Regions from separate parts of the Micromonospora sp. NPDC005203 genome, predicted to be linked through region 2. Evidence: riboswitches for the same ligand, from Rfam matches in the RefSeq annotation. Region 2 holds a riboswitch; each other region holds the start of a gene.
The links. A riboswitch is a leader RNA that binds a small molecule or an ion and turns the genes downstream of it on or off. The one in region 2 is predicted to bind cyclic di-AMP.
Positions count from the first base shown of each region.

Region 1: it holds a riboswitch for cyclic di-AMP, as region 2 does, so the genes downstream of both, ACFYPM_RS13370 (C39 family peptidase) here and ACFYPM_RS24225 (coiled-coil domain-containing protein) in region 2, are expected to answer to the same signal.
Region 3: it holds a riboswitch for cyclic di-AMP, as region 2 does, so the genes downstream of both, ACFYPM_RS13915 (NlpC/P60 family protein) here and ACFYPM_RS24225 (coiled-coil domain-containing protein) in region 2, are expected to answer to the same signal.
Region 4: it holds a riboswitch for cyclic di-AMP, as region 2 does, so the genes downstream of both, ACFYPM_RS01930 (coiled-coil domain-containing protein) here and ACFYPM_RS24225 (coiled-coil domain-containing protein) in region 2, are expected to answer to the same signal.

Region 1 is NZ_JBIAKV010000004.1:363,919-371,175, reverse strand. It holds gene ACFYPM_RS13385 (glycosyltransferase family 2 protein) at 26-1,195, opposite strand; gene ACFYPM_RS13380 (acyltransferase family protein) at 1,472-2,680, shown strand; gene ACFYPM_RS13375 (hypothetical protein) at 2,853-3,623, shown strand; cyclic di-AMP (ydaO/yuaA leader) riboswitch at 3,907-4,048, shown strand; gene ACFYPM_RS13370 (C39 family peptidase) at 4,278-5,126, shown strand; gene ACFYPM_RS13365 (alpha/beta fold hydrolase) at 5,252-5,998, shown strand; gene ACFYPM_RS13360 (CDP-glycerol glycerophosphotransferase family protein) at 6,023-7,257, opposite strand, start outside.
Region 2 is NZ_JBIAKV010000012.1:81,807-89,063, reverse strand. It holds gene ACFYPM_RS24235 (TetR/AcrR family transcriptional regulator) at 1-206, opposite strand, end outside; gene ACFYPM_RS24230 (alpha/beta fold hydrolase) at 199-1,035, opposite strand; gene ACFYPM_RS24225 (coiled-coil domain-containing protein) at 1,345-2,412, opposite strand; cyclic di-AMP (ydaO/yuaA leader) riboswitch at 2,418-2,549, opposite strand; gene ACFYPM_RS24220 (cation diffusion facilitator family transporter) at 2,661-3,578, opposite strand; gene ACFYPM_RS24215 (HelD family protein) at 3,686-5,800, opposite strand; gene ACFYPM_RS24210 (alpha/beta fold hydrolase) at 5,909-6,856, opposite strand; gene ACFYPM_RS24205 (carbonic anhydrase) at 7,016-7,257, shown strand, end outside.
Region 3 is NZ_JBIAKV010000005.1:44,439-51,695, reverse strand. It holds gene ACFYPM_RS13925 (NlpC/P60 family protein) at 1-192, shown strand, start outside; gene ACFYPM_RS13920 (N-acetylmuramoyl-L-alanine amidase) at 248-2,239, opposite strand; cyclic di-AMP (ydaO/yuaA leader) riboswitch at 2,475-2,610, shown strand; gene ACFYPM_RS13915 (NlpC/P60 family protein) at 2,624-3,664, shown strand; gene dcd (dCTP deaminase) at 3,728-4,306, opposite strand; gene ACFYPM_RS13905 (pyridoxamine 5'-phosphate oxidase family protein) at 4,406-4,978, shown strand; tRNA gene ACFYPM_RS13900 (tRNA-Gly) at 5,332-5,405, shown strand; gene ACFYPM_RS13895 (hypothetical protein) at 5,522-5,890, shown strand; gene ACFYPM_RS13890 (hypothetical protein) at 5,983-6,216, shown strand; gene ACFYPM_RS13885 (2'-5' RNA ligase family protein) at 6,345-6,890, opposite strand; gene ACFYPM_RS13880 (NUDIX hydrolase) at 7,127-7,257, opposite strand, start outside.
Region 4 is NZ_JBIAKV010000001.1:388,973-396,229, forward strand. It holds gene ACFYPM_RS01910 (hypothetical protein) at 1-796, opposite strand, end outside; gene ACFYPM_RS01915 (hypothetical protein) at 954-1,313, opposite strand; gene ACFYPM_RS01920 (helix-turn-helix transcriptional regulator) at 1,430-1,765, opposite strand; partial or broken gene ACFYPM_RS01925 (carbonic anhydrase) at 1,991-2,704, shown strand; gene ACFYPM_RS01930 (coiled-coil domain-containing protein) at 2,770-3,789, opposite strand; cyclic di-AMP (ydaO/yuaA leader) riboswitch at 3,794-3,924, opposite strand; gene ACFYPM_RS01935 (YibE/F family protein) at 4,091-5,464, opposite strand; gene ACFYPM_RS01940 (metal-sensitive transcriptional regulator) at 5,656-5,952, opposite strand; gene ACFYPM_RS01945 (heavy-metal-associated domain-containing protein) at 6,048-6,257, shown strand; gene ACFYPM_RS01950 (hypothetical protein) at 6,272-7,255, shown strand.

The sequences.
Region 1 (7,257 bases), on a different contig from region 2:
CCCGCGTGGTGTGCGCTGGTCGCGGTCACGGCAGCCGGCCCCCGGCCAGCGCGTCCCGCCGCTCCGTCGCGATCCCGCCGCCCCGCGTCGTCGCGACGTCCGCCCCTCGACCCGGATCCTCGTCGGCGGCGACCGGGCCGGCTCCGGGGGCGACCCCACCGGCCGGGCCGCTGCGGCGCAGGCGACCGGCGATCCGGTGCGCCTGGCGCAGCGCCGAGTACGCCAGCCAGTCACCGCGCCCGACGAGGCGGTGCTTGAGCCCGATCGCCCCGGCGGGCAGCGGATAGCCGCCGACGGGCAGGTACCGGCGGTAGTGCTCGGCGGCCCGGTGGAAGAAGTCCCGCCGCAGGTGCGGGTGCAGCCGGTCGTCGTTGCCCACCACCACCAGGTAGTGGCTGATCATCAGCTGGAACAGCTCGGCCCGCAACCGCCCGTCCGGGTGCTTGCGGGCGACCCAGTCCAGCAGGCGCTCGTACTGGGCGAACGCGTCGAAGTGCCGGCCACTGCGGGTGGAGGTGATCGCGCCGTGGCGGCCCTGCCGGTACAGGTAGCAGACCCGGTTCAGCACGGAGATCTTCTCCGCGCCGATCAGCAGCGGATGGCTGAACGGGATGTCCTCGTACCAGCCGGGGAAGAACCGCAGCTCCAACCGGTCCAGGAAGTCCCGGCGGACCACCTTGTTCCAGGCGGTGTGCTGCACCCGCAGCAGCTGCGGCTGGTCGTCCAGGCGGGTCACGCCGGCGATCCCGTGCAGCAGGTGACTGCTCGCGTCGATCTCCCGCCGGCCGTCCTCGTGCACCCGCAGGTGGTCGAGCATCAGCACGTCGGGCTGGTGCTGGCGCAGCCGGTCCAGCACAGTCGCGATCGTGCCCGTCGGCACCCAGTCGTCGCTGTCGATGAACCAGACGTACCGGCCGGTGGCCACGTCGAGCCCGGCGTTGCGGGCCAGACCCAGACCCACGTTGCTGCTCAGGTGCACGACGCGGACGCGGTCGTGCCCGGCGGCGTACGAGCGGAGCATGTCGCCGCAGCCGTCCGGGGAGGCGTCGTCGACGGCGATCAACTCGACCGCGTCCGACTCCCCGGCCGGGATGTCGGCCCGGATCGACTCGAGGCACTGGTACAGGTACGCCTCGACGCCGTAGACGGGCACGACGATGCTCAGCAGCGGTGCGTGCGTCGGCTCATTGACCACGCCCGCCACCTTCGACGGCCCGGATGGCCGGCCCCGGAACCGCACGTGACCGCGGATGGTGGAGTCGCTGAACTCCCGCCCAGCAGAAGGTTAACGCCGGCCGGCGGGACCAGGCCCGCGACGGGCGGGACTCGTCCGGTTCAGCCGGGAGTGACCCGGTAGGGTGCCCCGGTGCGGCCCCGCCGGGCCGCCGCGGGCGTCGCCGTCGGGCCGTCCACGCCGCGCCGAGGAGGATACGAACGTGCTGGTGACCCTGCCAAGCCTCGGTATCCGCCCATGACGAGCGCCGCCGCGCCGCCAACCGCCCGGCCCGCCCGCGCACCCCGGCTGCCCTCGCTGACCGGGCTGCGCTGGATCGCCGCGCTGTTGGTCTTCGGGTTCCACGCGGGCACCATGCGGATCATCGCCGAGCCGGACTACAAGGCCGTTGTCGACAAGGTGTTCGGCCTCGGCCTGTCCGGGGTGCAGTTCTTCTTCATCCTCAGCGGGTTCGTGCTGGTCTGGTCGGCCCGCCCCGGCGACTCCCGGCGCACCTTCTGGCGGCGACGGGTTGCCAAGATCTACCCCAACCACCTGGTGCTGTTCGGGGCGACGGTGCTTGTCGCCTGGTGGTTCGCCGACCCGGTCCTGCCGGCCGCCGCGCTGGAGAACCTGCTGCTGTTGCAGGCCTGGGACCCCCGGCCGGGCTGGTTCTACAGCATCAACACGGTGAGTTGGTCGCTCTCCTGCGAGTTCTTCTTCTACCTCTGCCTACCGCTGGTGCTGCCGTTGCTGCGCCGGGCCCGGCCGAAGCTACTCTGGGCGCTGATCGTCGCGTTGCCACTGCTGATCCTTGCGCTCTGGCCGGCCCAACACCTGGTGCCGGAGGTGAGCCGGTGGTGGTTCACCCAGATCTTCCCGCCGGCCCGGTCGCTGGAGTTCTGGTTGGGCGCGGTGGCGGCCGAGCTGATGCGCCGGGGTCTCTGGCGTGGCCCCGGGCTGACCTGGGCCAGCCTCATCTTCGTGGGTGTCTGGGCAGCGGCCGCGCAGTGGATTCGCGCGGAGCTGTGGACCACACTGCTCGCTGTCGCGTACCTGCTGGTGATCACCGCCGCTGCGGACGCGGACGTGCGGGACCGGCGGTCGCCGTGGCGGTCGCGCCCGCTGGTCTGGCTCGGTGAGGTCTCCTTCGCCTTCTACCTGGTGCACGTGCTGGTGATGACGAGCGTGCTGCGCTTCACCGGCGACTGGGGGATCGGCTTCGAGGGGTGGCGCGGCCCGGCCGTGGTGCTCGGCTTCCTGCTGGTGACCCTGCTCCTCGCCGGACTGCTGCATCGCTACGTCGAAACCCCGATGATGCGCCGGCTCGCGCCGCGCCGCCCGGCCCGATCGGCGTCCGTCCCCGGACAACGAACGGCCGCAACCCGGGCCACCGGCGACATCGCCCCCGACACCGGCGGACCCGACCAGACCGACAGTCGATCAACGTACGCGGACACCCGCTGACACCGTCCGCCCTGGTCAGGGGGCTCGGCGCGGCGCGCGTCGACACGCCCGCGGTCGATGCGCCCGGGTCGGCACGACGGTAGCGTGGGGACGTGGCTTCCGGTCGCGCTCACCGTGGCCAGGTGGCCGACGGGGCTCCCCATCGCCCTGCTTCCCCAGCGAGGTGCCGACCATGGAGACCACCGTCTTCTACCAGTTCGTAACCGGGGTACCGCAGGCCGCTGCCATCTGGTCGGCCCTGTTCCTGCTGGCGCTCGGCGTGCTCGCCGTGCTTGTCGCCCGGCCGGAAGGGGACCGGCCCACCGCCGGCCCGTCCCCGGCCGTGCCGACCGCGCGTGAGGTGGCGGCGGCCGCGATCGTCGACAGGCGCCGGTACGCCGAGGAGGTGGCCGTCGCGGCGGCCGGCGCGGCCCGGACGGCCCAGCGGCGACGCGATGCCTGGCTGGCCAGTCAGGAGCAGGCCGAACGCGCCTGGGCGCGCTACGACGAGGCGGACACCGGCGCGCGCCGCTTCGCGGGGTCCGGGGCGCTGCCCAGCCCGGCCACGCCCCGCACCCCCGCCGAGTACGCCGCCCGGGAGCGCTACCTGCACCGCGCGGCGACGGCGGCGTACTGGCGGGGCGACCTAAGCATGGCGCAGCTCAGCGACGTGTTCGGGCACCGGCACGGCTGGGATCCCCGGCGGCACCCGGTCGAGCAGGAAGCGCTGCTCAGCCGGTCGATCCGGGACGCGAGACGGGCCGACCACCAGGCCGCCGCCAGCGCGGAGCGGGCCGCCTGGCGGGCTGCCGAACTGGCCGCCGAGTCGGCGCGCGCCCTTGCCGAGGAGGCGTGCGCGGCAGCGGCCCGGCTGCGGCCGAGTCGGGCACCGGCCCGCCGGCTGGTGCGCGGGGCGGCCCGTCCCGCCGTCGTGGCACGTTGGCGCCCGGCCCGCGCGGGTTGAGCCCGATCCGTTACGTGAGCCCGGTCACGGATTGTGGAATCGGGCGTCCGGCACGTTCGGCGCGATTGTTCGCGGGATTCTGACCGCAGTTTCGGCGACCTGTCCGGTTGTCGCCCATAGGCGTCACCGTAACCGCTTGTCCCATCGAGTCACATCAGCGGCAGAACGTGCAGAAATTGCCGCGCCGATTCGGGTTTGCGCAGGTGAACCTGGCTTGGCATGGTGTGAACGGGCCAGTAGTGTCGTCCCGTCCGGTGCGGTAACCGATCGCAACAGGCGACGCCGCGCCGACCCGCTCAATCGTCATGAACGAACCGGGGACCCACCAGTATGTCCGGGGTGAATCCGCGAGCCACGGCCCGCGGTAGGGCGATCTTCCCGCCCGAATCCGTCAGCTAACCCGGTAGGCGGTGTCGGAAGGAGTTCCATCCTCGTGCAGCACCTCTCCACCCCTCGGCTGTTCCCTCGCCTCCACGGCACAGCGGTGCCCCCGCTCATCCGTCCAGTGACGGTGAGCTGACCCCCGGGTCATCGCCTCACCGCCCGGCCACGCCGGGCGTTCCCCTGAGCGGTTCACCACCCGCGGACCACCATCCGCGCGCTGGCCCCTGCCCGGATACCGGTCCGGCCCGGTGTGCCGCTCTCCCCCCGACCGTGGAGGACCCCGTGAAGCACACCATGCAGCGTCAACTCCGCCGCATCGCGACCGAGCGCCCGTACCAGATCGTCGCCGCCTCCGCCGCGGCCCTCGTGCTCGCCGCCACCACCGGCACCCTGCTCGCCACCGCCGACGACGCGCCGGCCGGCCAGCGCACCGCGACCACTGTCGCCGAGATGCGCACCGACGTCGCCGCCTCCCGCGGCGAGGTGCGGGACGCGTCCCCGTCGGCGAGCGCCGCGCCGAGCAGCGCCGCCCCGGCCACCAGCGCCGCCGCGCCCGCCGCCAAGGCCAGCAGCAACCCGGACCTGACCCGGAAGCCGGAGCGGCCGAAGCCGCCCGCGACAAAGGTGCTCGACTACGAGTACGAGGCGCAGAACACCTACTACAACTGCGGTCCGGCGGCCACCCGCAACGCGCTCAGCGCCACCGGGATCGACCGTACCCAGGAGGAGCTCGGCGCCGAACTGGGCACCACCGAGATGGGCACCAACTCGGCCGAGGACACCACCCGGGTGCTCAACGCCGAGGTGAAGGGCTCCCCGTACCGGACCCGGATGTTCGTCGGCGCGCCCAGCCCGGCGCAGATGGACCGCCTCCAGGCCGACGTCGTCAAGGCCATCACCGACGGCCGCGGCGTGGTCGCCAACGTCGTCGGGGACGCCACCGACACCGACGGCTCCTGGCACTCCTACGGCGGCGGGCACTACATCGCCGTCGTGGGTTACAAGGACAACGGCCGCACGGTACGCATCGCCGACTCGGCGAACCCGGCCGACCCGTCGTACTGGGTCACCACCATCGACCTGGCCAACTGGATCGCCAGCCGGGGCTACTCCGCCTGACCCGGCACGCTGACCGCCACGGGCGCCGTCCCTCACGAGGGGGCGGCGCCCGTCGCGTCTTGCACGGCGCTACGCCCCCGTCGACGACTCTCGTCCCTGGCCGAGAACCGTGGGAGACTGCGGCCGTGGTGGATGAATCGGGTGGTCACGCCGGTCGACGGCCGGTCCTGCTGCTGTTGCACGGCCTGGGGGCCACCGGTGACGTGTGGTTGCCCTGGGCGCCGTACCTGGAGCAACACTGGCCCGGCCGGTGGCTGGCACCGGACCTCGCGGGCCACGGCTGGGCGTCGCCGCTGCCGTCGTACTCCTTCGCCGGCTTCGCCGAGCGGATCGCGCCGGCCCTCGCCCCCGACGACCGGCTCGTCGTGCTCGGGCACTCGCTGGGTGGCGTGGTGGGCCTCGCGTTGGCCGGGCGCGACGCCGGGATGCCGGTGGACGCGGTGGTCGGCTTGGGGATCAAGGCGCTCTGGTCACCCGCCGAACTGGAACGGGCCGCCGAACTGGCCGCCCGCCCGGTGAGCTGGTTCGCCAGCCGTACCGAGGCGGCCCGCCGCTACCTGCGCGTCTCCGGGCTGGCCGGCCTGCTCCCGCCGGACCATCCGGTGGTGGACGCCGGCCTCCGTCAGGTCGACGGCCGGTGGCGGCTCGCCATGGATCCGAACGCCTTCGCCGTCGGCGAGCCCGACCTGACCGGGCTGCTGACGGCGACCGACGTACCGGTGCTGCTGGCGCGCGGCGAGCACGACCCGATGGTCACCGACGCGCAGCTCAAGGAGTACGGCGTGCCGGTCGCCACGCTGCCCGGTCTCGGGCACAACGCGCACGTGGAGAACCCGGCGGCCGTGCTGGCGCTGCTCGACGCGTACCGCTGAGGTTTCTTGGGCCGTCAGCCCGGGTCAGGCGAGGGGGGAGAGCTGCGGCGAGCGTTCGGCCGCAGGCTCTTCCGTCGCCGCCAGCTCCCGGCGCGCGGCGGTCAGGAACGCCTCGGCGTACGACGTGGCGGGGAAGTCACCCAGGTAACGCCGGCGGGTGGCCCAGCGCTCCGCGGCCAGCGGGTCGGTGTCCAGCAGCGCGGTCAACACCTCGTCCACGTTGGACAGATCGCGGCGCAGCACGTAACCCGACGCGGCCAGCGGGAACCGCTCGGCGAACCGGTCGCCCTCGTCGCCCATGTCGGTGAGCGCGTACGGCTTGCTGGAGTAGAGGTAGTCCGAGATCACCCCGGACACGTCGGAGATCAGCGCGTCGGAGGAGTTGACGCACTCGGTCAGGCTCAGCTCGCGGGCCGCCGCGCCGACCACGTGCGGGCGTCCGCTGCGGGCCCGATCGGCGACGAGCACCTCGGTCAGCCGACCCAACTGCCGTGCCGAGGCCGGGTTCTGCGCCGTGTACGGGTGGGGCCGCAGGATCACCGTCGCGCCGCGCTCCAGCAGCCGCCGCAGCAGCCCTTCGGCGACCGGCAGCGAGCAGTAGTCGGCGTCGGCGTGGTGCCCGGTCCAGGTCGGGGTGTAGAGCACGGTCGGCGTCGGCAACCCCCGGGCCGGCTCGGGGCGTACCTCGATCGACTCCACCTGCGGGCGGCCCACCACCACGAACTTGTCCGCCGGGATCCGCACCCCGGCACGGGCGTACCTGTCGATCGCCGCCGGGCCGGCCACGAAGATCCGGTCGAAGATCCCGGACACCGGGTTGGCGCTCGGCGCCTTGTCGCTGTCGCCGTGGTGCAACTGGACGTGGGTGAGTTGGGTGAAGCGGATGCAGTGGCTGTTCTTCGCGCCGTGGTTGACGTAGAACGCCGCCCGCAGGCTCGGCACCAGCGCCTCGTCCATGGCCCGCAGGGTGGGGCAGTAGACCACCGGCGCGTCGGTGGCCGCGGCGATCGGGGCCAGGAACTCCGGCTCGCGCAGCACGACCACGAACGGCCGGCCGATTCGCTCCAGGTACGGCAGCCACATGGTGACCTGGTATTCCGAGCCGGGCGGCGCGGAGAAGTAGAGCAGGAACTCCGGTTGGTGCCGGCGCAGTGCCCGGGCCACCGGCCCGCCGCCGGCTCCCGGCCGGAACCGCCGCCGGGCCAGGTCCAGGGCGACGACTCCGGTGCCCGCGGCGACCAGCAGGCTCGCGACCAACG
Region 2 (7,257 bases):
ATGGCGTCAGCGAACTCGGCCATGGCCACGATGGCGATGCGGTGGGCCAGATCGGCCTGGCTGGTGACGTGTTTGTAGAGCGCGGGGGTCTTGACTCCGAGCCGTTCCGCGAGCAGGCCCATGCTGAGGTTCTCGAAGCCGATCTCGTCGACCAGGGCGGCGCCGGCCTCAGTGACCGACTGCGGGTTGAGCCGGGCCTTAGGCATTCGCCAGCGTCTTGTCGAGGAAAGGCCGGGCCAGCGCGAGGACCTGATCCGGTGTCTGCACGTGCGGGTAGTGACCGGCACCCTCAATGATGGCGAGTTCGCCGAGGCCCCTGGGCAGATCAGCGATGATTCTCTCGCCCTCGGCGCGGGGGTCAGCCCAGTCGGGGTCGAGGCTGCCCTCGATGACCAGGACCGGGCAGGTGACATTGGCCAACTGCGCGCCGGCGTCGGTCGGGCTGGTCTTGCACATGGCCTGCAGGACCTTCATCCGGCCGGGTTCGGTCAGCTTCGCCTCGATCCGCTTCAGTTCGGCGGCCCAGTCGGTGGGCTTGACCGGGTACGCCGCGTCGAGGTATTTCTTCCAGCTCGCCAGACTGCCCAGGACCATGACCTGCGCCATCTGGCGGTAACCGGTCCGGAAGCGCTTCACCCGCATCAGCCCGCCGAGATCGAAGGGTTGTACCCGGGTGAACGGCGCCAGCTCGATGACGCCGTTGATCAGACCAGGCGCGGTAGCTGCCGCGATGGTCGCCGCACCGCCGCTGATCGACTGGCCGATGATCACGGCTGGGCCGCCGAGGTGGCGCACGACGGCGACGAGGTCACCCGCGATGTCGGTGCGGCTGTAGCCGTCCCAGCCCAGGCTGGAGTCGCCGCAGCCGCGGATGTCGACGTTGGCGACCCGGTACCCGGCGTCGGCCAGGGCCGGAGCGAGGAAACGGTAGGAGTGCCGACTGTCGCCGATACCGTGCGCCAGGACGACGAGGGGGCCTCGCCCGGACACCTCATAGCCGAGGGTGTTGCCGGCGATGCTCAAGTACTCGGTCATGACGACCTCCACAGGGCTGGTTAACGGCGCTTCCTGGAGGTTAATGACGTTAACTTAATGCGTCAAGCGATCTTCCCCGACGGTTCCTCCCCCGGCCGACCGGCACGGCACTCGCGAACGTGCCCCTCGACCGGATCGACGTGCCGAACCACATCCCGATCCGGAAGCACGAGATGTGTAGCACCTGCAACATCGACCAGCCGAGGGGCCGCGACGACACCCTTCATCAAGAGAGCGATGCATTCCTCTGATCGGGGCATACTGAGTGGAGACTCAGGTGAGCCACCGACCAGGACCGTCCCGGTGGGGTCAGTAGACCGACAGGTGTACGTGGTTGGTGTGGTCGGTGGACGGGGTCCCGCTCGCGCCGCTGTACGACTTCCACCCGCTGCTGGGCAGCCAGATCTGCCGATACCAGATCACGTACAGCACGGCGAGCCGGTCGGCGTTGCGGATGAAGTACGCGGCCAGGTTGTTGCCGTACGTCTTGTCGCCGCCGGTGGCGTTGCCGCCGAAGCCGCTCGCCTGGGCGGCGAAGTCGCAGGCCCGGCCCTTCGGGTGTTCACCGGAGCCGCTGGGGCGGTGACAGGAGACGTACCGGGTGAAGCCGGCGGCCTTGGCCTGGTTGAGCGCGTGCAGGGTGCGCGGGGTGATGCAGCCGGTGGCGGGGGTGGGGTCGTTGACGCTGCACGACTCGGACGGCCAGGAGCCGTCGGAGTTGCGGGGTGCCGCCTTCGCGTTGGCGGTGGAGGTGCCCCGGTTGGAGCCGCTGTCGGCGGTGGGCTGCGGCTTGGGGGTGTTGGCCACGGTCAGGGCCCGTTCGGCCTGGTCCTTGCGCTTGGCCATCACCGCGACCTGCTTGCGCTGTTCGGTGATCTCGCCGTTCAGGGCGGCCCGGGTGCGGTTGGCCTGGTCCTTGGTGGCGAGCAGATCGCGCAGCACCCGGTCCTCGTTGGCAGCCACCGCCTCCAGGGCGGCGGCCCGGTCCATGAAGCCCTCCGGGCTGCTGCTGTCGAGCAGCGCCGACACCGCGCCGAGCCGGCCGGTGCGGTACGCCACGCCGACGATCTGACCGACCTTGCCGTCGCGCTGGGCCAGCTCGACCTCAATGGTCTTCAGTTGGGTGGCGAGTTGCTGTTGCCGCTGCACGGAGGTGTCCAGAGCGCGCTTCGCGTCCAGGTAGCCCTTGCTGGCGGCCTCGAGTTGGGCGCGCAGCGTTGGGGTGCCGCCCTCCTCGTCGGAGTCGGGTGCGGCGGCGGCCCGCTGGCTTGTCGGGGGAGCGGCCGAGGCGGTGCCGGCCGGGATCGCGACGCCGAGGGCGAACATCGCGACGATCAGGGCCGCCAGTCGGGCGGCGGGTGGTCGTGCTGGTGCCACTGCGCATGTCCTTCCGTCAGCCGCCGACCGGGTTAGCTGACGGGTTCGGGACGGAAGATCCCTACCGCTGACGCGGATACACCCCAGGAACATGGTTCCCCGGTTCGCCCGGATGGGCGATTAGGCGGCGACCGCCACCGGCGCCTGGAGGGCGCCGCCTGGTGGAGGCCGGGACCGAGCCTACCGGTGCGGGTGGGGCCGCTGCAGCTGATGTGACGGACGGTGCGCACGCCGTCACGAGAAAAGTGTCACCACTCGATCGAGCCGCAGGCTCCGGAGGTGGCGCCGGGCTCGATCTGCAACGTCGCGTGTTCGATCCGGAAGTCGTCGTGCAGGGCGGTACGCGCTGCGGTGAGCACCGCGCCGACCTCCGCGCCGGGTGCCATGGTCAGGTGCGCGGAGGCCACGTCCATGCCGGAGGTGAGCGTCCAGACGTGCAGGTCGTGCACCTCGACCACCCCGGGGACCGCAGCCAGCCGGTCGTGCACGGCGGTCACCTGGAGGTGTTCCGGGGCGGCCTGCACGAGGATGCGGACGGCCGCCCGTGCCAGCCGCCAGGTGCGCGGCAGGATGAACACGCCGATGGCGACGGCGACCAGTGGGTCGGCCCACCACCAGTCGGTGACGGAGATGAGGAGCGCCGCGCCGATCACGCCGAGTGAGCCCAGCAGGTCGCCGAGCACCTCCAGGTAGGCGCCCTGGATGTTGATGCTCTCCCGGGCTCCGGCGCGGAGCAGGGCGAAGGCGGCGATGTTGGCAAGCAGGCCGAGCACGGCCACCACGAGCATCGGGCCGGCGACGACCTCGTGCGGGTCGCCGAAGCGGCGGATCGCGGTGATCACCACGTAGATCGCGACGCCGGAGAGCAGAACGGCGTTGGCCAGTGCGGCGAGGACCTCGAGTCGGTAGAGGCCGAAGGTGCGCTGCGGGTCGGCGGTGGCCCGCCGGGTCGCGGTGATCGCGGCGAGCGCCATCCCGATGCCGAGCACGTCGGTGAACATGTGCCCGGCGTCGGAGAGCAGGGCGAGTGAGCCGGTGTGCAGGGCGGCCACCGCCTCGACCACCATCAGGGTGGCGAGCAGCCCGAACGCCGCCCAGAGTCGGCCCCTGTGCTGGTGTGCGGCATTGGCGACCGACCCATGGTGGTGGTCATGACCTGCGCCCACGAGATCCACCTTCCGCCGCCGGTTGGGGCCCGGTCAAATGTATGCTCACATCGCTATGTATGCAAGTGTGACGCGGACCGCTGGTCCGCCCCGCGAGGCGCGCCGAATCAGCCGGTTGGATCGATCGTGGTGAGCCGTTGCGTGGCCCGGGAAAGGGCCACGTACAGGGTGCGTACCCCCGCACCCGGATCCGCCCGGATCTCGCTCGGAGCGACGAGCACGACCCCGTCGTACTCCATGCCCTTGGCCTCCAGGCTCGTCACCACCTGTAGGCGCGGCGCGTCGAGCGCGGCGAGCCAACCGGCGACCTCGTCGCGGCGGGGGACCGGCGTGATCACCCCGACCGTGCCCTCCACCTCGGCCAGCAGCCCGGCGGCCGCCTTCACGACGGCGGTCTCCAACCCGCTTGCGGGCACCACCAACTCGACCGGATCGACCCCGGTGGAGCGCACGGCGGTCGGCAGCGGTAGGTCGGGGTAGAGCCGGCGGATCTCCGCCGCCGCCACCGCGAAGATCTCCGAGGAGTTGCGGTAGTTGGTGGTGAGCGTGAAATCGTGCCGCTTACGCCGGCCCAGCGCCTGGTCCCGGGCTCGGGTCAGCTCCTCCGGATCGCCGGTCCAGGCGGTCTGCGCGGGGTCACCCACCACCGTCCAGGAGGCCAGGCTGCCGCGCCGTCCGACCATCCGCCACTGCATCGGCGAGACGTCCTGTGCCTCGTCCACCACCACGTGCGCGTAGTCCCGGTAGTCCTCCGGACGCTCCCGGGCCGCCGCGCGGGCCGCCCGCTGCCGCTCGCTCGCGGTGGTCAGCTCGCGTACGCCGCCAGCGAGCTGGAACGGGTCGCGGCGGGCCTTGGCCGGCTGCGCCGGCTTGCCGAGCAGGGCGTCCAACTCGTCGAGCAGCGCGATGTCGGCGATGGTCAACCCGTCGGATTCCAGGCTCCGGTACGCCGCGCCGAGCAGCCGGACCTCCGCGGAGGAGAGGATCCCGCCCGCGTACCGGCGCAGCCGCTCCGGCCGGGCCAGCCAGCCGAGCACGTGCCGCGGGTGCAGCCGGGGCCACCACGCCTTGAGAAACTCGCGGAACTCGGCCCGGTCGGCGATCTCCGCCTCGAAGGTCCGCTGGTCCGGCAGGCGGACGCCCACCTCGCGGGCCTGTGCCCAGAGCGCGGCGAACACCCCGTCGAAGCCGGCCCGGCGCACCTCGTTGCGGCGGGCGCCACGGTGCAGCGCGCGGTCCCGGATCCGGTCCAGCTCGGCCCGATCCAGCCGCAGCAGCGTGCCCCGGTAGAGCAGCCGCAGCTCACCCGGGCCGCCCGGCACCGCGTCCCGGACCGCGCGTTCCAGCACCCGGCGCATCCGCAGCGAGCCCTTCACCGCCGCCACCTCGGGCGGGTCGGTGCGGGTGGCGGTCATCCCCGGAAACAGCGTGCCCAGCGAGTGCAGGGTGGCGGTGTCCTCACCGAGCGAGGGCAGCACCGAGGCGATGTACTCGACGAAGACCCCCGACGGGCCGACCACCAGGATTCCGCCCCCGGCGTAGCGGCTGCGCTCGGAATAGAGCAGGAACGCCGCCCGGTGCAGGGCGACCGCGGTCTTACCGGTGCCCGGGCCGCCCGCGACGATCGTCACCCCGGAGCCGGGCGAGCGGATCGCCTCGTCCTGCTCCCGCTGGATTGTCGCCACGATGTCCCGCATGCCCCGGCCGGTCGCCTTGGTCAGGGTGGCCAGCAGGGCGCCGTCGCCGACGACAGTCATCCCCTCCGGGGCGGCGGTCGGGTCCAGCAGGTCGTCCTCGATCCGGGTGACCCGTTCGGCACGGGACTGGATCGTGCGGCGACGCACCACGTCCAGCGGCTGCGCCGGCGTGGCCTGGTAGAAGGCGGCGGCGGCGGGTGCCCGCCAGTCGACGACGAGCGTGGTGGTGTCCTCGTCGCGGATGCCGAGTCGCCCCACGTGCAGCACCTGCCGGTCCCGCAGGTCCAGCCGGCCGAAGACCAACCCCTCGTACTCGGCGTCCAGGACATGCCGTCGCTGCGCCGCGTGGAAGACCATCGCGTCGCGCTCCACCAACGCGCCGAACGTGCCCACCCGGGCGATCCGGTAGCCGTCACGTTCGGCGCGGACCGCCGAGCGCCGCAGTTCGGCCAGTCGGGCGTACACCCGGTCGAGGTGTCGTTGCTCGACGGCGATCTCCTGCTCCAGGCCGGTCTGGTCGGTCAACGCACGCTCCTTCGAAGGTCGCCGGCAGGCGGCGGAAACCGCGCAAGCCAACCGCAGAAGGGTACGGCCCCGTGCCGTGCCCGCCGCGCCCGAGGTGCGGGAACGCGTTCAGACGCCCGTCCCGGCGGCGGTCGCGGCGGCGATCGGGGGCGTCGGCCCGGCGAACACCCGACGCAGGACGCCGGTGAGCGCGGCGTTGACCTCGTCCGGGCGCTCCATCATCAACATGTGCCCGGCGCCCGGGCAGACGGTCAGCTCGGTGGCCGGTAGGGCCGCCGCGATCGACTCGGCGCAGGGCGGCGGGGTCAGCCGGTCCCGGTCGCCGACCAGGGCGGCGGCCGGCAGGTGCGCCAACGCGCCGAGGGTGTCCAGTCGGTGCTGGGTGCCGATGGAGGCACGGAACCCGCCGATCGAGCGCAGCGAGGCACGAGCCACCGCCGACGTCACCAGCCGGATGTCGGCCGGCTCGCAGCGGTCCCCGAACAGCATCCACCTGATGCTCGGTTGCAGCGCGTTCAGCAGTGCCCGGGGCGCTCGCCACGAGCCACACCGGGCCAGCACGCCGGCGCCTGTCGTCTCGGCCAGCCGGATCAGTCGGGCGATCCGCGGCGAGAGCCCGTAGACGGTGTGGGTGTGCCCCTCGGCGGTGGTGGACACGAAGACCAGACCGGCGGTGCGGGCGGCGAAGTGCGTGGGGTGGCGGTGGGCGTACTCCATGATCGTCATGCCGCCCATCGAGTGCCCGACCAGCACCACCCGGCCGCTCGGCGCCACCGTGTCGAGCACCGCGGCCAGGTCGTCGCCGAGTTGGGCCAGGGTGGCCGAGGGCAACGCCATGCAGCTGGACCGGCCGTGGCCCCGCGCGTCGTAGGTGACCACCCGCACCGACCCGCCGACCGACGCCGCGGTGAGCGCGTCTACCTGCCGGTGCCAGGCGCGCCCGTCCAACGTCCAGCCGTGCAACAGGACGGCGGTGACCTGGGCGTCCGTCGGCCCCGTCGCCTCGACGTTGAGCCGTACACCGTCGGGCATTGCGACCTCTAAGCGCTCCGGCATCGTCACCTCCCCAGGGCCACCCGGCACCACCAGTCCCGCCAGTATCCGGCTACCCGCCAGGACACCGCGCCAATCGCGCTGCGGCTGACATTCCCCGACCCCGCCCGTGGGGCCCGACGGCGGGCCAAGCTGGACGACATGGGGTCGTCGGGAGCGCCCATGGGCGAGGCGTCGGGGCAGCGGCGGCAGGCCGGCGGCACTCCTCGCGCCGCGCTGGCCGACCTGCTCGCCGGTAACCGGCGGTTCGTCAGCGGGCAGCCGATCCACGGGCACGACGTCACGGCCGCTGCGGCCGCCGCCTCGGGCGACCAGCAGCCGTACGCCGTGGTGCTCGGCTGCATCGACTCGCGGGTGCCACTGGAGGCGATCTTCGACCAGACCTTCGGCGCGATCTGCGTGAT
Region 3 (7,257 bases), on a different contig from region 2:
CAGTGGAACGAGGGCAAGGCCGTGGCGCGAGCCGAGGCCCGCCCCGGTGACCTGGTCTTCTTCTACTCGGGCCTGAGTCATGTCGGGCTGTATCTGGGTAACAACCAGATGGTGCACGCACCACGAGCCGGTAAACCGGTGCAGGTGTCCAGCATCAACACGATGCCCGTCGCCGGATTCCGGAGACCCTGACCCACCTTGTTCGACACGACGGCCCCCGGTCACCGACCGGGGGCCGTCGTCGTTGTCAGCGGGGTGCGCCCACCGGGGACGGCAGGAGCTGCACGTCGGCCAGGTCGACGTACATGATGCGGTGGCCGAACTGGATCTGTGCGTACCTGTTCTTGCCGCGGATCACCGTCCAGTCACCGGGCGAGGAGCCGTCGACCGTGCTGGCCCGGTAGTACTCGCCCGGCAGCACCGCGCCGACGGCGTACCGCTGCCCGGCGGCCAGGGTGTACTGCAGTGGTGAGATCGTCTGGTAGGGCACGCCGGCCGGGTAGGCCGCCTGTTCCGGGTAGGCCCGCCCGTACACCGGGATGGTGGTCCGGCCGGGCTTCGGAGTGGCCACCAGGCCGACCGTCCAGCTGGCGGTGGGCGCGGACGCCGGGTTGTGGAACCAGGCGCGTTGCCCGAGATACCAGATCGCCGTCCAGTCGCCCTGCCGGCCGGCCAGCGCGTACGTCTGGCCGGCGGAGGCGCGGGCGCCGTGATCCGACACCTCCATGGAGTTCGGGGTGCCGTCGGGGCGGAGCGCGATGTCGTTCACCAGTGGCGCCTCCGCGGCCGGCGCCGAGCGCAGCACCACCGCCGAGGAGCCGCGTGGCGCGCACGGCACGCTGGCGGTGACGCAGCCGACGAACGCCGGCTGGTTGGTGGCGAAGTCCGGGTCGATCCGGACCAGACCGGTGGCCGGGGTGCCGGTGTCCAACCGGGGCGCGTGTAGCAGCTCGAAGTAGTGGTTCCAGTCCCAGTACGGGCCGGTGTCCCAGTGCATTCCACGGACGTTCGCGGCGATGGTGCCGGGCACGTTGTCGTGGCCGATGATGTGCTGGCGGTCCAGCGGGACGCCGAGGCGCAGCGCGAGGTGTCGGACCAGCTTCGCCGAGGTCCGGTACATCGCCTCGGTGTACCAGGTGCCCTGCGCCGCGAAGCCCTCGTGCTCCAGCCCGACCGCCTTGGCGTTGACATACCAGTTGCCGGCGTGCCAGGCGACATCCTTGGTCTTGACGTGCTGGGCGATGTGCCCGTCCACCGAGCGCAGCGTGTAGTGCCAGCTCACGTACGTCGGGTCTTGGACGAGTCGCAGGGTGGTGGCCCAGCTTCCCTCGGTGTCGTGGATGACGATGTACTCGATCTTCTGCCGGGCGGGCCGGTCGGACAGGTCGTGGTTGCCGTAGTCCCCGTCGCCGAACGCCGCGTAGGGCGCCGGGATCCACTCGCAGGAGATGGTCCGGGGGCATTCCAGCCCGTCCGGGCGGGCGAGCCGACGCAGACCCAGCCGGTCCAGCCACGATCGCTGCGGCCGGATCGCCCGGGCCGGCAGCGTGATCCGCTGGCCGTCGTCGGTCACCCGCGACTCGCCGCTGCCGATGGTGGTGAAGACCTCGTCGGCGAAGGCCGCCGCGGCGTCGGCGCTGTCCGCGCCGGCGTAGCGGGCCACCGCGCCGTACCAGCTGGCCGGGTCGGTGCCGGCACCGACCGGCGCGCCCAACTCCCGCTGGTACGAGGCCAGCAGCGCGGCCCCGCCCCGGATGTTGACGTCGGCGTCGGTGCGTAGCGCGTCGGGGGTCGCGCCGGTCAGCCCGGCGGCGGCATCCACGGTCTGCAACGCGGCGGCGGGTGGCGCCGGGTCCTCGGCCGGCCGGGGCGCGGGTGCCAGCGCGGTACGGGAGTCGTCGCCACGCGGGTCCTCGGCGCCGGTGTCGTGGTGGCCGCCCACGGGCAGGGCGGCCACGTGTCGGGCGTCGGTCAGGTGCATGGGGCCGTAGCCGCCACTGGTGCTGGGTGTGCCGGCGTTGCTGTCCCAGCGGGACTCCAGGTAGGAGACGCCGAGCAGCACGTCGGTCGGTACGCCGTACTCGGCCGCCGCGGCGGCGTACCGCTGCTGCCGGTCGGTGGTGGGTGCGGCGACGGCGGTGGCGGGTGGTGGGACCGCGGTCGCGGCGGCGACCACGGCGGCGACCACGGCTGCGGCGAGCAGCGCGCGCCGGCCGAGGAACAGGGTTGGATGGTGCATCGAACCCCCTAGATTTCGCGGGTCAAGGTGAGGTCACCCTCGCTCCGCCCGGGAGTCCGCGTCAATACCTTTCCATGTGTCGACTCGTGGGGGAAAGAATTCTTCACCTCCGGCCGGTGATCCGCTCCGATCGGTACGGAGTGTCACGGCCGCACGGGTTGCGGAGTGGTAACAAGCGTCTCTACTCTGGTCATTCGTCGGCCCGATAGCAGCTCCGTCCAGCCCGGGCGGTAACGGTCCGACACCGCCGAGTCGTTTCCGAACGAACCGGGGACCCATGTCCCCCGGGGTGAATCCGCAGTCACTGCGGTAGGGCGCCCACTTCCCGCCCGAACCCGTCAGCTAACCCGGTAGGCGGTCAGGAAGAAGGAGTACGGAACCCCGGTGGCACTCCATGCCCCGCGGCCGTCGTCCGAGCGGTCGGCAGCAGCCGGCCCGCCGTCGATCGCGCCGCGCCCACGCTGGTCCCGCTTCACCACCGCGCTCGCCGCCCTGGCCGGCGTCGCCGTCGTCCTGACCGGCAGCGCCACGGCGGCCCACGCCGACCCGTCCGTCGCCGAGATCGAACGCCAGATCGACGCCGACTGGAACAAACTCGAACCGATCATCGAACAGCACAACGCCACCCGCATCGACCTGGCCAACAAGCGCAGGCAGGCCCAGGCGCTGGCCGCCCGGATCGCCCCGCTGGAGCGTCAGGTCGACGCCGCCATGGACAAGGTCAGTGCCCTGGCCGTACGCGCCTACAAGGGTGAGAACGTGCTGACCGTCAACGCGGTGCTGGGCAGTCAGTCACCCAGCGAGGTGGTCGGCCAGCTCGAAATGCTCGACCGCTTCGCGCACAACCAGCAGCAGGACGTCCGCGAGGTGGCCGACCTGCGCGACGAGCTGGCCAGGCAGAAGGCGCCACTCGACGAGATGGTGACCCAGCTGACCCGTACCGAGTCTCAGTTGGCCGCGAAGAAGAAGCAGATCAACGACGAGATCGACAAGCTGCAAAAACTGCGCCTCAAGGTGTACGGCAGCGGTGGCGGCGGTCCGTTGCGCCCAGCTCCCTGCCCCGGCAGCTATCCCGGCGGCGCCGCGGGGACGGCTGTCAAGTTCGCCTGCGCGCAGATCGGCAAGCCCTACGTCTGGGGTGCCGAGGGCCCGAACTCGTACGACTGCTCCGGGCTGATGCTGGCCGCCTGGGCGAAGGCCGGGGTGTCCCTGCCGCACAACGCCGCGGCGCAGAGCCGCGTCACCAAGAACGTCAGCAAGGCCGACCTGCGCCCCGGCGACCTGGTCTTCTACTACAGCGACATCCACCACGTCGGCATGTACGTCGGTGGCGGCTGGGTGGTGCACGCCTCGCAGGCCGGTCAACCGGTCAAGATGAAGAAGGTCGACGACGGCCCGATCCACAGCTACGGCCGTCCAGGCTGATCATGGGTACTGACCGAGGGGCCCGTCGCGATTCGTCGCGGCGGGCCCTCGTCGTTCACGGGGTCAGCGGGTGGGCCAGGTGCGCCAGTGCTGCCAGGCGCGGCTCGGCGTCGGCCCCCGCTGCCCCTGGTAGCGCGAGCCGTAGACCGCCGAGCCGTACGGGTGCTCGGCCGGCGAGGAGAGCCGGAAGATGCAGAGCTGCCCGATCTTCATGCCCGGCCAGAGAGTGATGGGCAGGTTCGCCACGTTCGAGAGTTCGAGCGTGACGTGACCGGAGAAGCCGGGGTCGATGAAGCCGGCGGTGGAGTGCGTCAGCAGCCCGAGCCGCCCCAGTGAACTCTTGCCCTCCAGCCGGCCGGCGAGCTGGTCGCCCAGCGAGATGACCTCAAGCGTCGAGGCGAGCACGAACTCCCCGGGGTGCAGCACGAACGGCTCCCCGTCGGGCACCTCGACCACCGAGGTCAGGTCGTCCTGCTGCATGGCCGGGTCGATGTGGGTGTAGAGGTGGTTGTTGAAGACCCGGAAAAGTCGGTCCAGCCGTACGTCGATGCTGGAAGGTTGGACCAGGGTGGGCTCGAACGGCTCCAGGCCCAGCGTGCCGGCCTTGATCTCGGAGACCAGGTCGCGGTCGGAGAGCAGCATCGGACCACCTTAGCGGCGGGCCGCAAAACCCCCGAATTCAGTGCCGGTGACCAGCGCGTCGAGGTCGCCCCTCGTACATTTGTTCGATAGAATGCCCACATGGCTTCCTGGTCCGAATTCGCCGCCGACGAGCCCCGACTCGCCGACGGGATCCGCGTTCTCCTCCAGCAGTACGGGCCGGGCTTCGGCTACCTGGCCACGGTCCGTGCCGACGGCGGACCCCGGGTCCATCCGGTCTCCCCGGTCATCACCGACGAGGGTCTGTTCTGTTTCATCATCGACTCCCCGAAGCGCCGTGACCTCGAACGCGATGGCCGCTACGCGCTGCACTCGTTCCCGCCCGAGGAGAGCGACGACGAGGCGTACGTGGCGGGTCATGCCCGCCCGGTGACCGATCCGGCGCGAGTCGCCCGGTTGGCGCAGGGCGCCCGCGCGGAGCCGCAGGTCGACTGGCAGTTGTTCGAGTTCACCGTCGACGTGGCGATGCTGACCCGCCGCGAGCAGTACATCACCGGCGTCCCGGGCCTCGCGCCGGCCCGGCCGGCCGTTCGGGTCTGGCTCGACCCGCAGGCGCCATCGGCGGTGGCGGCCGCGCCGCTCACCGCGCCGCTCACCGTGCCGCAGACCCGCCCGACCCGCCGCAGCCGCGACGTCCAGTGCACGGCCGCCTGACCATGGCCGCCTGATCGTGGCCCAGCGACAGCCGAATGCCGGCTCCGTGCTGACGGAGCCGGCATTCGGCTGTACGCCCCGCGGGCGGGCGGCCGCCTGGCATCGCCCCGCGGACGGCCGCCTGGCATCGCCCCGCGGACGGCCGCCTGGCATCGCCCCGCGGACGGCCGCCTGGCATCGCCCCGCGGACGGGGGCGCTCCGGCATGATCCACTCGGTTTCCGTGATGTCGCGGTCTCCCGGCCGCTCGGATGCCCCGACTTCCAGGACCCCGAGTGGATCAACCCGGGTCGTGCGGCGGGCGGGGGTACCTGGGTGCACGGGCTCGACGACTCGGGTACAGTGGTGCCGCTTGCGGGTGTAGTTCAATGGCAGAACATCAGCTTCCCAAGCTGACAGTGCGGGTTCGATTCCCGTCACCCGCTCCACGATCAAGGCCCTGGCCAGGACGGCAGTCCCAGCCAGGGCCTTCGATGTGCCACGGACCGCCAGTGCCCGGCGGGCACTATGCTTGGCGATCCGGCAGCGTTGGCATGATGCCCGCATGAGTTACGACCTGGCGGTGTGGGAGGCCGACAGGCCTGCCAACGACGAAGCGGCCGGTGAGGCATACGACGCCCTGTATCAGCGGTACTTCGAGAGCGAGGATCAGCCGCCGACACCGCGCATCCGGGCCTACGTCGATGCCGTGGTGGCTCGATGGCCCGACCCGTACGGCCACGACGCCGAGCTACACCCACTGTCGAATGGCCTCATCGATCAAACGTCCGGCCCCATGGTCTACTTCACGATGCGGTTCAGTCGGTCCGACGAGGTCTCCGCTGCGGCGGCACGGATCGCCGCCGAACACGGGCTCGTCTGCTACGACCCGCAGTGGGAAGAGCTCCGCCCCGCTGCCGGTCAGGACGACTGAAACTGGACCCTCACCGGCCGCCGTGGGTCAATGACCATGACGCGCAGTGATCACGAGTGCTCATTTCCCTTCGACAATGGCAGGATTTGGCTATGGGAACAGCCGGTAGCCCGTGGTGGCAGACAACGAAGACGCCAAAGCAGGGCTTCAGCCTGGGTGGTTTCTGGCTCTTTCTTGCCGCGACGTACTGGGTGTTCGCCATCGGGGAGCCGGTCGGTTGGTCGGTGGTCCTCGATGCGCTGGCAGTGCTGCTTGCCGTCGGCTACCTGGTATCCGCCGTGCTGCTGCTCCGGCGCCAGCGCTCAGAGGTCGGCACCGATAGCTAGTGCCTTGTCTCTGAATGTGGATCGGCTAATTTGTCGGTTCCGGACGACAGGGGCAGGGCGTCGTACCGGGCTGGGCAACCCAGGGTCCCCGGCCGGGGACGACCAGGAAGGTAACGAGCTGGGACGGATCACGACTGCCCGACGAGGAGATCCGCCCCCAACGGGAACTCGCAGACGGTGCGCCAAGGGCTGAGGCCCGGCGTACCGGCGATGAGGCAAACCATGTCGATGGCCGCGCTGATCGGCAGCCGCGCCGAGACGGTTTCCGCGGCGTGGCTCAATGTGGGCTTCGGGGCGTCCTGGCCGAACGTCAGATGCGGCACCACATCGGTGTGCGCCCCGGCATAGGGGGCGGTCTCCGGAAACCGCTGCCACACCGCCGCGGTGAGATTCACCAGCGGACGGTCCGGCTGCGGTGCCAGCCAGACGACCGTGTCACCGAACCAGCCGATGTGAGTCAGCGCAACGTCAAACCGCGGTATGCCGGCAATGGTCTCGCGCAGCACGGTCAGGGTCTGGTCGTTGATCTGCTGCGGAGGCAGAAACGGGTAGAGGACGGTCACGTGCGCCGGCACGCCCCATGATGCCGCCGGGTCGAGAGCTTCCCGAAACCGGCCCACCGCTTCCTCGGCCTCGGGTATCGGCACGATCAGTGCCGTCTGTGTCGGGTCCATCCCGGAAGCTTCCCGGTCATGGTCGGTGCTCGTCTAGGGATTCGCCACCGGTGCTGGGCCGTCATGGGAGCAACCAAATGCCATTGGGCGAGGACAGCAGCGGCCACGTCGCCGGTCGACGTGGGCGGCCTCTCCGAATCAGCCTGCCACTGGCGCATGCGCTGCTGCTTGCGCTTGAACGACCTGGAGTGACACCACCGACGCTGCCACTTTCGCGTACCGCAGACCAGGTCTGCTCACGCGGTCATTCCGCCTTCCTGGGCGTCAGGTCGGCGGGCATGCGCTTCCAGGGTCGAATGCACCCACTCGGAGACCGCCGAATCGTCGGGTAGTTCGGTAAGGTCCACGGCTACCCACCGGGCCTGGG
Region 4 (7,257 bases), on a different contig from region 2:
AGAACGCGGGCACCGCCGCGCGGCCTCGAGCGGTCACCGTGTTTTCCCGGCTCTGCTCGACCGACGGCTTGACCACCTCGCTGAGCGGCAGCACCGACGCCGACTCCGCGACCCGGCGCCCGGTGGCCGCGTGGGCCTCCTCGCGCAGACTGCGGGCCGCCGCGACGGCCAACTCGGCCGCCCGCCAGGCAATCTGCTCCTGCTCGCGGGCCGCGGCGTGCCGGGCCGCCAGGTTGTCGCGAATCGCCCGCCGCAGCACCAGCTCCTGTGCGACCGGGTGCAGCCGCGGGTCCCAGCCGTCGCGGTGCGCGAAGACGTCGCTGAGCTGCTCCACCGACAAATCCCGCCGCCAGTACGCGTCCAGCGCGGCACGGTGCAGGTAGCGCTCGCGGTCCGCGTACTCGGCGGGGGTGCGGGCGGTCTGCGGCAGGGGCATGGCGGCTGCCGCGTCGAGTCGCCGGACAGCCGCCTCGGCCGCCTCGTACGTCTGCCAGGCTGCCTCGACCGCCTCCTGCGTGGCCACCCACTCCGTTCGGCGGCGCTGAGCGGTGGTGGTCGCCCGCGTCGCGGCCACGGCGACCTCCTGCGCGTAGCGGCTCTGCTCCCGCTCCTCCTGCGCCTGTTCGAGTTGGCTCGGCATGGCCGCGCGGCGGATCCGGGCGCCCGGATCGAGGCGGAGCCGGCCGGGCCGTACCAGCAGAGCGGAGACGGCGACGCCGACGAACCCGAGCAGGCTCAGCCAGATGACGGCGGCTCGGGACAGGTCGGGCAGAGCGGCGGAGAGGATGGTTTGCATGATCAGCACCTCGCGGTCGAAGGCGGGTATCGACGGGTGGCAGGAGGAGCCCGGCGGCAGCGGGCGGCCGGGCGACGGTCATCCCGTCGGGGGGCGACTCAGCTGCTGCGACGGACTACCCGGGGCCGGGCAGGGCCCCGGGGTCACCGGGCCAGGCTCAGCGGACGGGTGGACCGCGTCGCGTGGGGGTGCCCCGGCCGGGATCGATGGCCGGGGCCTGACCCCGGCTCTCCGCGATCGGCGAGGTCAGCGCGGTGGTGCCCGCCGGGTCAGCCGGCCGGGCGGCAGCGGGCTGGGCCGTCCGCTCGGTGGCCGGCGCGGCATCGGGACGGACACTCGCCACCCGGCTGCTCACGGCACTGGGCCGTAGCTGCGTCGAGGCGGGCGGTGGGGTCGCGGCGAGGGCGCCGCCCAGGCCGACCGCGAGCACCAGCGCGGTGATCGCCAGTCGGGTCAGCTCACGCAGTGACCGCAGCACAGCCCAACGGGCCGGGCGGACCAACACTGCGGACGACACCCGACCAACCTAACGCCTGCTCTGCCGTGGCGCAGCACGGCGACGGCCCGGGTCGACGTGACCGCCACCACCAGGTGCACTGTGGACGGTGGGTGTCCCACCTGGCGTCGCGTGGGTCAGACCTGGGGGTCGACCTCCGTGGTGGGCGTTTCGGCGAACAGCGCGAGCAGGTCGCCGACCTGGCGGTCGGCCTCGGCGGGGTGCCGGAACCGGCCGGCCGGGTTGAGGGTGTACTCGTTGCGCCGTCCGACGCGGGTGCGGTGCAGGTAGCCCTCCGCCTCCAGGTCGGCGACGATTGCCTGCGCGGCCCGTTCGGTCACCCCGACCTCGGCCGCCACGTCGCGTAGCCGGGCGGTGGGGTCGCGGGCGATGGCCAACAGCACGTGCCCGTGGTTGGTGAGGAACGTCCAGTTCCGCCCGCCGCCAGTGGCGCCCGTCGCCGTGCTCGCCATCGTGTGACCGCCTCTCCGGGCGTCCGCCCTGCCCCCGGGAGTCTCGCCCGTCGTGCGTTCGGTGCGTCACCCAGGGGTCGAACCGATGTCAACGTATGAAATCTAAATCACGCATACCTTGACGCATTTTACGGTGCGTGTGACGGTGGAGCCCGAGCCAGCGCCGCCGCCGGCCCGCTGATAAGCCCTCTGAGCAGGTCAGACGCATGAAGACGAGGTGCGGGGATGAGTCTTCCTGGAACTCCCGGCGGGCAGCCGGGTCCGCAGCGGATCGCCGAACGGGCGTCCGCACCCACCGAGCCGGCCCGGGCGTACGCCGAGCTGACCGCCGGGAACCGGCGCTTCGTCAGCGGCGACCCGCGCCACCCCAACCAGGACGCCGGGCGCCGGTCCGCCGTGGCCGACGGGCAGCATCCGTTCGCGGTGATCGTCGGCTGCTCCGACTCCCGCCTGGCCGCCGAGATCATCTTTGATCGAGGGCTGGGTGACCTGTTCGTGGTCCGCACGGCCGGGCACACGGCCGGTCCGGAGGTGCTCGGCAGCGTGGAGTACGCGGTGACCGTCCTCGGCACCCCGCTGGTGGTGGTGCTCGGCCACGACTCGTGCGGGGCGGTGCAGGCCGCGCGGGAGACCGTCGTGACCGGCAACCAGCCTCCCGGGCACCTGGGCGCGGTCGTCGATGCCGTGCTGCCCAGCCTGCGCCGGGCCGAGACCGAGGGCGTGGACGACATCGACGGTATCGTCGACATCCACATCGCGCAGACCGTCGAGACGCTGCTCGGCCAGTCGCCCGTGCTGGCGGCCGAGGTAACGCAGGGGCGGTGCGCGGTGGTGGGTTTGTCGTACCGGCTCGCCGCCGGGGTGGTGCGCCCGGTAGCCGCCGTGCCGGCCGGCTTCGCGACGCTCGGCGTGCCGACCGGGTCGGCCGACCGGTCGCTGCCGCCTGACACGTCGAGGGCCGCCCCGCTTCGTGCGGAGCGGCCCTCGACGGAGGATCCAGTGGGTCAGAGCAGCGACATGTGTACGTGGTCGGTGTGGTTCGACGGCCCGCTGTACGACTTCCAGCCGCTCGCCGGGAACCAGATCTGCCGGTTCCAGATCACGTAGTAGATGCCGAGCCGGTCCGCGTTGCGGATGAGGAACGCGGCGACGTTGTTGCCGTACGTCCGGGTGTCCTCGTTGTGCCAGGGTGCGAAGCCGCTCTTCTGTAGCGACCAGTCGCAGGCTTTGCCCTTGGGGTGCTCCCACGGCCCACCGGAGCGGTAGCAGCCGACGAACCGGTTGAAGCCGGCCGCCTTGACCTCCTTGTACGCGTGCAGGGTGCGGGGCGTGATGCAGCCGGACGTGGTCGGGTCGTTCTCACTGCACGACTGCGCCTTCCAGTCACCGTCGGCGGTGCGACCCGGGCCGATCTTGGCGACCTTCGAGGTGGCGTCCACCAGGCCACCGGTGAAGCCCTTGCCGCCGACCAGGGAGAGCGCCTTGTCGGCCTCGTTCTTCCGCTTGGCCATCACGGCGGTCTGCTTCTGCTGCTCGCGGACCTCGGTGTCGAGGAGCAGCTTGGCCTGCTCGGCACGGGCCTTCACCGCGTTGACCTCGGCGAGCTTGTTCTCGTTCACCATGTTGATCTCGTCGAGCATCGCGGCGCGCTGCACGAAGGTGTCCGGAGCGTTGCTTTCGAGCAGCATCGCGAGCGCGCCGATCCGACCGGTCCGATACGACTGGGCGGCGATCTGCCCGACCTGTGGCGCCAGCGCGTCCAGGTCGGCCTTGGCCCGGTCCACCTCCAGCGCCAACTCCAACTGCCGCTTCTTGGACTTGTCCAGTTTGGACTTGGCGGCGGAGTAGTCGCGGTTGGCCTGCTCGATGACGTCGTTGAGCAGCTTGGGCTCGCCGTCCTCCTCGTGCCCGGACGGCGTGGGGGTCGTCGGGGCGGCGTGGGCCGGGAGGGGGCCGGCGAGCACGGTCAGTGCGGCGATCACGGCCACCACGGGTGTCATCCAGCGGCGTAGGGGTGCCGTCACAATGTTCCCTTCCGTCGACCGCCGACCGGGTTAGCTGACGGGTTCGGGGCGGAAGTGGCCCCTACCGCTGACGCGGATTCACCCCACACACCTGGGTCCCCGGCTCGCCGGTTGGCGATTGGGCGGTGGCACCGCAGGCGCCGCTTCGCGCCTTCATCGGTAACCGGCAGCGAGGTTACCCGAGAGTCGACTGGCTGAGCTACGCCTGGATACTGACCAAAAGTGTCATATCGCCATAGCGTTGGGTAACCAGTGACGCGGTTCTCAGGGGGGAGGCCCGATCTGGTCACGCTGAGGAGTGTCACCATGCCGTATCCGTGCTCCTGTTCGACTCCGGCCACCCGTCGGTGGCGGTGGATGGGGGCCGGGTCCGCGTCTGGTCCGGCTCGTCGGGTCGCCGCGATCGCGGCGCGTTGAGGGCAGCCAGTGCCTCCGCCCGGCCGTCCGCCTGGGGGCGCGACCGGGTGGCATCGACGGACGGCGTGGTCTCGGCGCGCCCGGCGGCGGTCACGATCGCGGCCAGCCCGGTGGTCAGTGGCACGGCGGCGATCAGCCCGAGGGTGGCGACCGCGCTGCGAACGATCTCCTGCGCGAGGAACTCGCTGGTGAGCAGCTGCCCGATCGGCCGCGCGTCGGCGGTGAGCAGGAGCAGCAGGGGCAGCGACGCGCCCGCGTACGCCAGCACGATGGTGTTGACAGTGGAGGCGATGTGCGCCCGGCCGACGCGGGTCGCCGCACGGTAGAGCTGCAAGCGGGTCAGCCCGGGATTGGCGTTCGACAGCTCGGTGACGGTGGCCGCCTGGGTGACCGTCACGTCGTCGAGCACCCCGAGCGAACCGATGATGATCCCGGCGAGCAACAGGCCGTGCAGGTCCACGTCACCCTGGAACATCGACAGTGTCGTGGCGTCCTCACTGCCGAAGCCGGTGAGGTGGGTTGCCGCGGTGGCGACGGTGGCGAGCGCGCCGGTCAGCACCAGGCTGCCCAGGGTGCCGAGCACCGCGACCGAGGTCTGCGCGGTGACGCCGTGGGTCAGATAGAGCACCACGAACATGATCAGGGCGGCACCGACCACCGCCACCAGGAGCGGTGACCGGCCGGCGCCGATGCCCGGCAGCACGAAAGTGAGCAGGATGGCGAAGCTGGCCGCCAGTCCGGCGAGCGCGGCCAGCCCCCGCCACCGGCCGAAGGCGACGATCGCGGCGGCGAAGACCACCGCCAGCCACACCAGCGGGGTGCCGCGCTGATGCTCGGCGATGTTCCAGTTGCTGAGCGTGGGATCGGTCGGATCGGTCAACTCGACCAAGATGATCTCGTCGCCGACGTCGACACGTGGCGCGCCCGGGCCGTCGGGCACCGGTGTCCGTACCTGCTGGCCGGCGGCGGGTCCCTCGTCCACGCGGACGTCGACAGTGCCGCACGGCCCGGTGCCGACTCTGGGTGTGCCCTCGGGGCTCGACGGCAGCGGCGGGCACGGCTCGGTCACCACCCGGGTCACCGTGCCGGCGTAGCGCGGCACGTCCGCTCCGCCGTCGGTCTGCGGTGCTCCTCCGCGCGGCCAGAGCAGCGCCGCGGCGACAACGGTGGCGACGAAGAGCGGCACCACGGTCATGACGAGGATCCGTCGCACCCGGGGTGGGGCGGACGGAGTGGGACGGGCGTGGTCGGAACCCAAGTCGAGACTCCCAACGATCCGGTCCGGGATACGTGTCAGCGCGCCGCGCGGTTCAGTGTCCTCGCCGAAAGGCGACGCGAGGCGCGGCGGATCGCGGACCGACGACCGTGTGATCACGGACGGTCAGTGCCCGGCCCGGGTTGCCCGGGAACCGGCCCCGCGCCCGCGGGTGCCGGCACCCGGTTGTGTCGTCAGCCGCGCTTCATCAGCCGGCCGACCGCCGCCATCATCTCGGTGGCCATCTCGTCGGCCCGGCCCTCGGCGGCCCCCTCGTGCATGCAGTGCCGGGCGTGCCCGTCGAGCAGCCCCAGCGCCACCTTGTCCAGTGCGGCCTGGATCGCGGAGATCTGGGTGAGCACGTCGATGCAGTAACGGTCGTCGTCGACCATCTTCTCGATGCCGCGGACCTGACCCTCGACTCGGCGGAGTCGCGCGAGCAGTTGGTCCTTGCTGGCGGTGTACCCGCGGATCGGGGTGGGTGCGCTCATGCCGACCAGGATAGCCTACCCCTGGGGGGTATGATACGGTGCAGTCCGGTGGTGATACCCCCACCGGGTACCGGTACGGCGAAGGAGACGATTCGATGGTCAACACGACGTTCCAGGTGCAGGGAATGACCTGTGGGCACTGCGTCAGCGCGGTGAGCGCCGAGGTCGGCGCCATCGCGGGAGTCGGCGACGTCCAGGTCGACCTCGCGACCGGGCAGGTCACCGTGAGCAGCGAGCAGCCGCTGGATGTTCAGGTCGTCCGGGCCGCTGTCGACGAGGCCGGCTACGACCTCGTCGACGCGTGAGCCCAGGGGCCGACATGCGTACCGGGACAAGACTTGTCGGATTTGCTGTCGGCCTCGCGTCGATCTTCGGAGCGACGTACGGCATCGGCCGGGTGGTCGACCGCACTCCGGTCGCCGAGAGCCGGCACGACGGGGGCACGGAGAGTCGACACGACAGCGCCGCCGTCCCGGCGACGGGCGAGGGTGGCGACCCGGCCGACCGGATTCCCGGTGGGCTGCTCGTCTCCGACCGCGGCTACACCCTCGACCCGGTCGACGCCCCGGCCGACGAGTTCGCCTTCCGGGTCACCGGTCCGGACGGCCAACCGGTGACCCAATACGACGTGGCGCACGACAAGAGGATGCACCTGATCGTGGTCCGACGGGACCTCTCCGGTTTCCGGCACGTGCACCCCGACCTCGCGCCGGACGGCACCTGGCGGGTCGGCACGCCGCTGGCCGGCCCCGGGCAGTGGCGGGCCTTCGCCGACTTCGCCCCGACCGGGGGTGAGCCGCTGACGCTCGGCGTCGACGTGACAGTCCCCGGTGAGCTGACCGAACGACAGCTGCCCACCCCGGCGACCAGCACCACCGTCGACGGCTACACGGTCACCCTGACCGGCTCGCCGCAGCCCGGCCGCACCGCCCCGCTCACCTTCACCGTCAGCCGGGACGGTCGACCGGTCACCGACCTGGAGCCCTACCTGGGCGCGTACGGGCACCTGGTGGCACTGCGCCGGGGTGACCTCGCGTACCTGCACGTGCATCCGGACGGGACGCCGGGCGATGGGCGGACCCGGCCCGGTCCGGCCGTCGGCTTCCTCGCCGAGGTGCCCTCGGCCGGCAGCTACCGGCTCTACCTCGACTTCCAGCACGGCGGGACGGTGCACACCGCCGAGTTCACAGTCGTTGCCGGCACCCCGCCGACCGCCGCCACCCCGCCGACCGGGACCAACCCGAGCGGACCCGCGCCGAGCGGTGGCGCCGAGCACGGCACCCCCGGACACGGGCACAACTGACG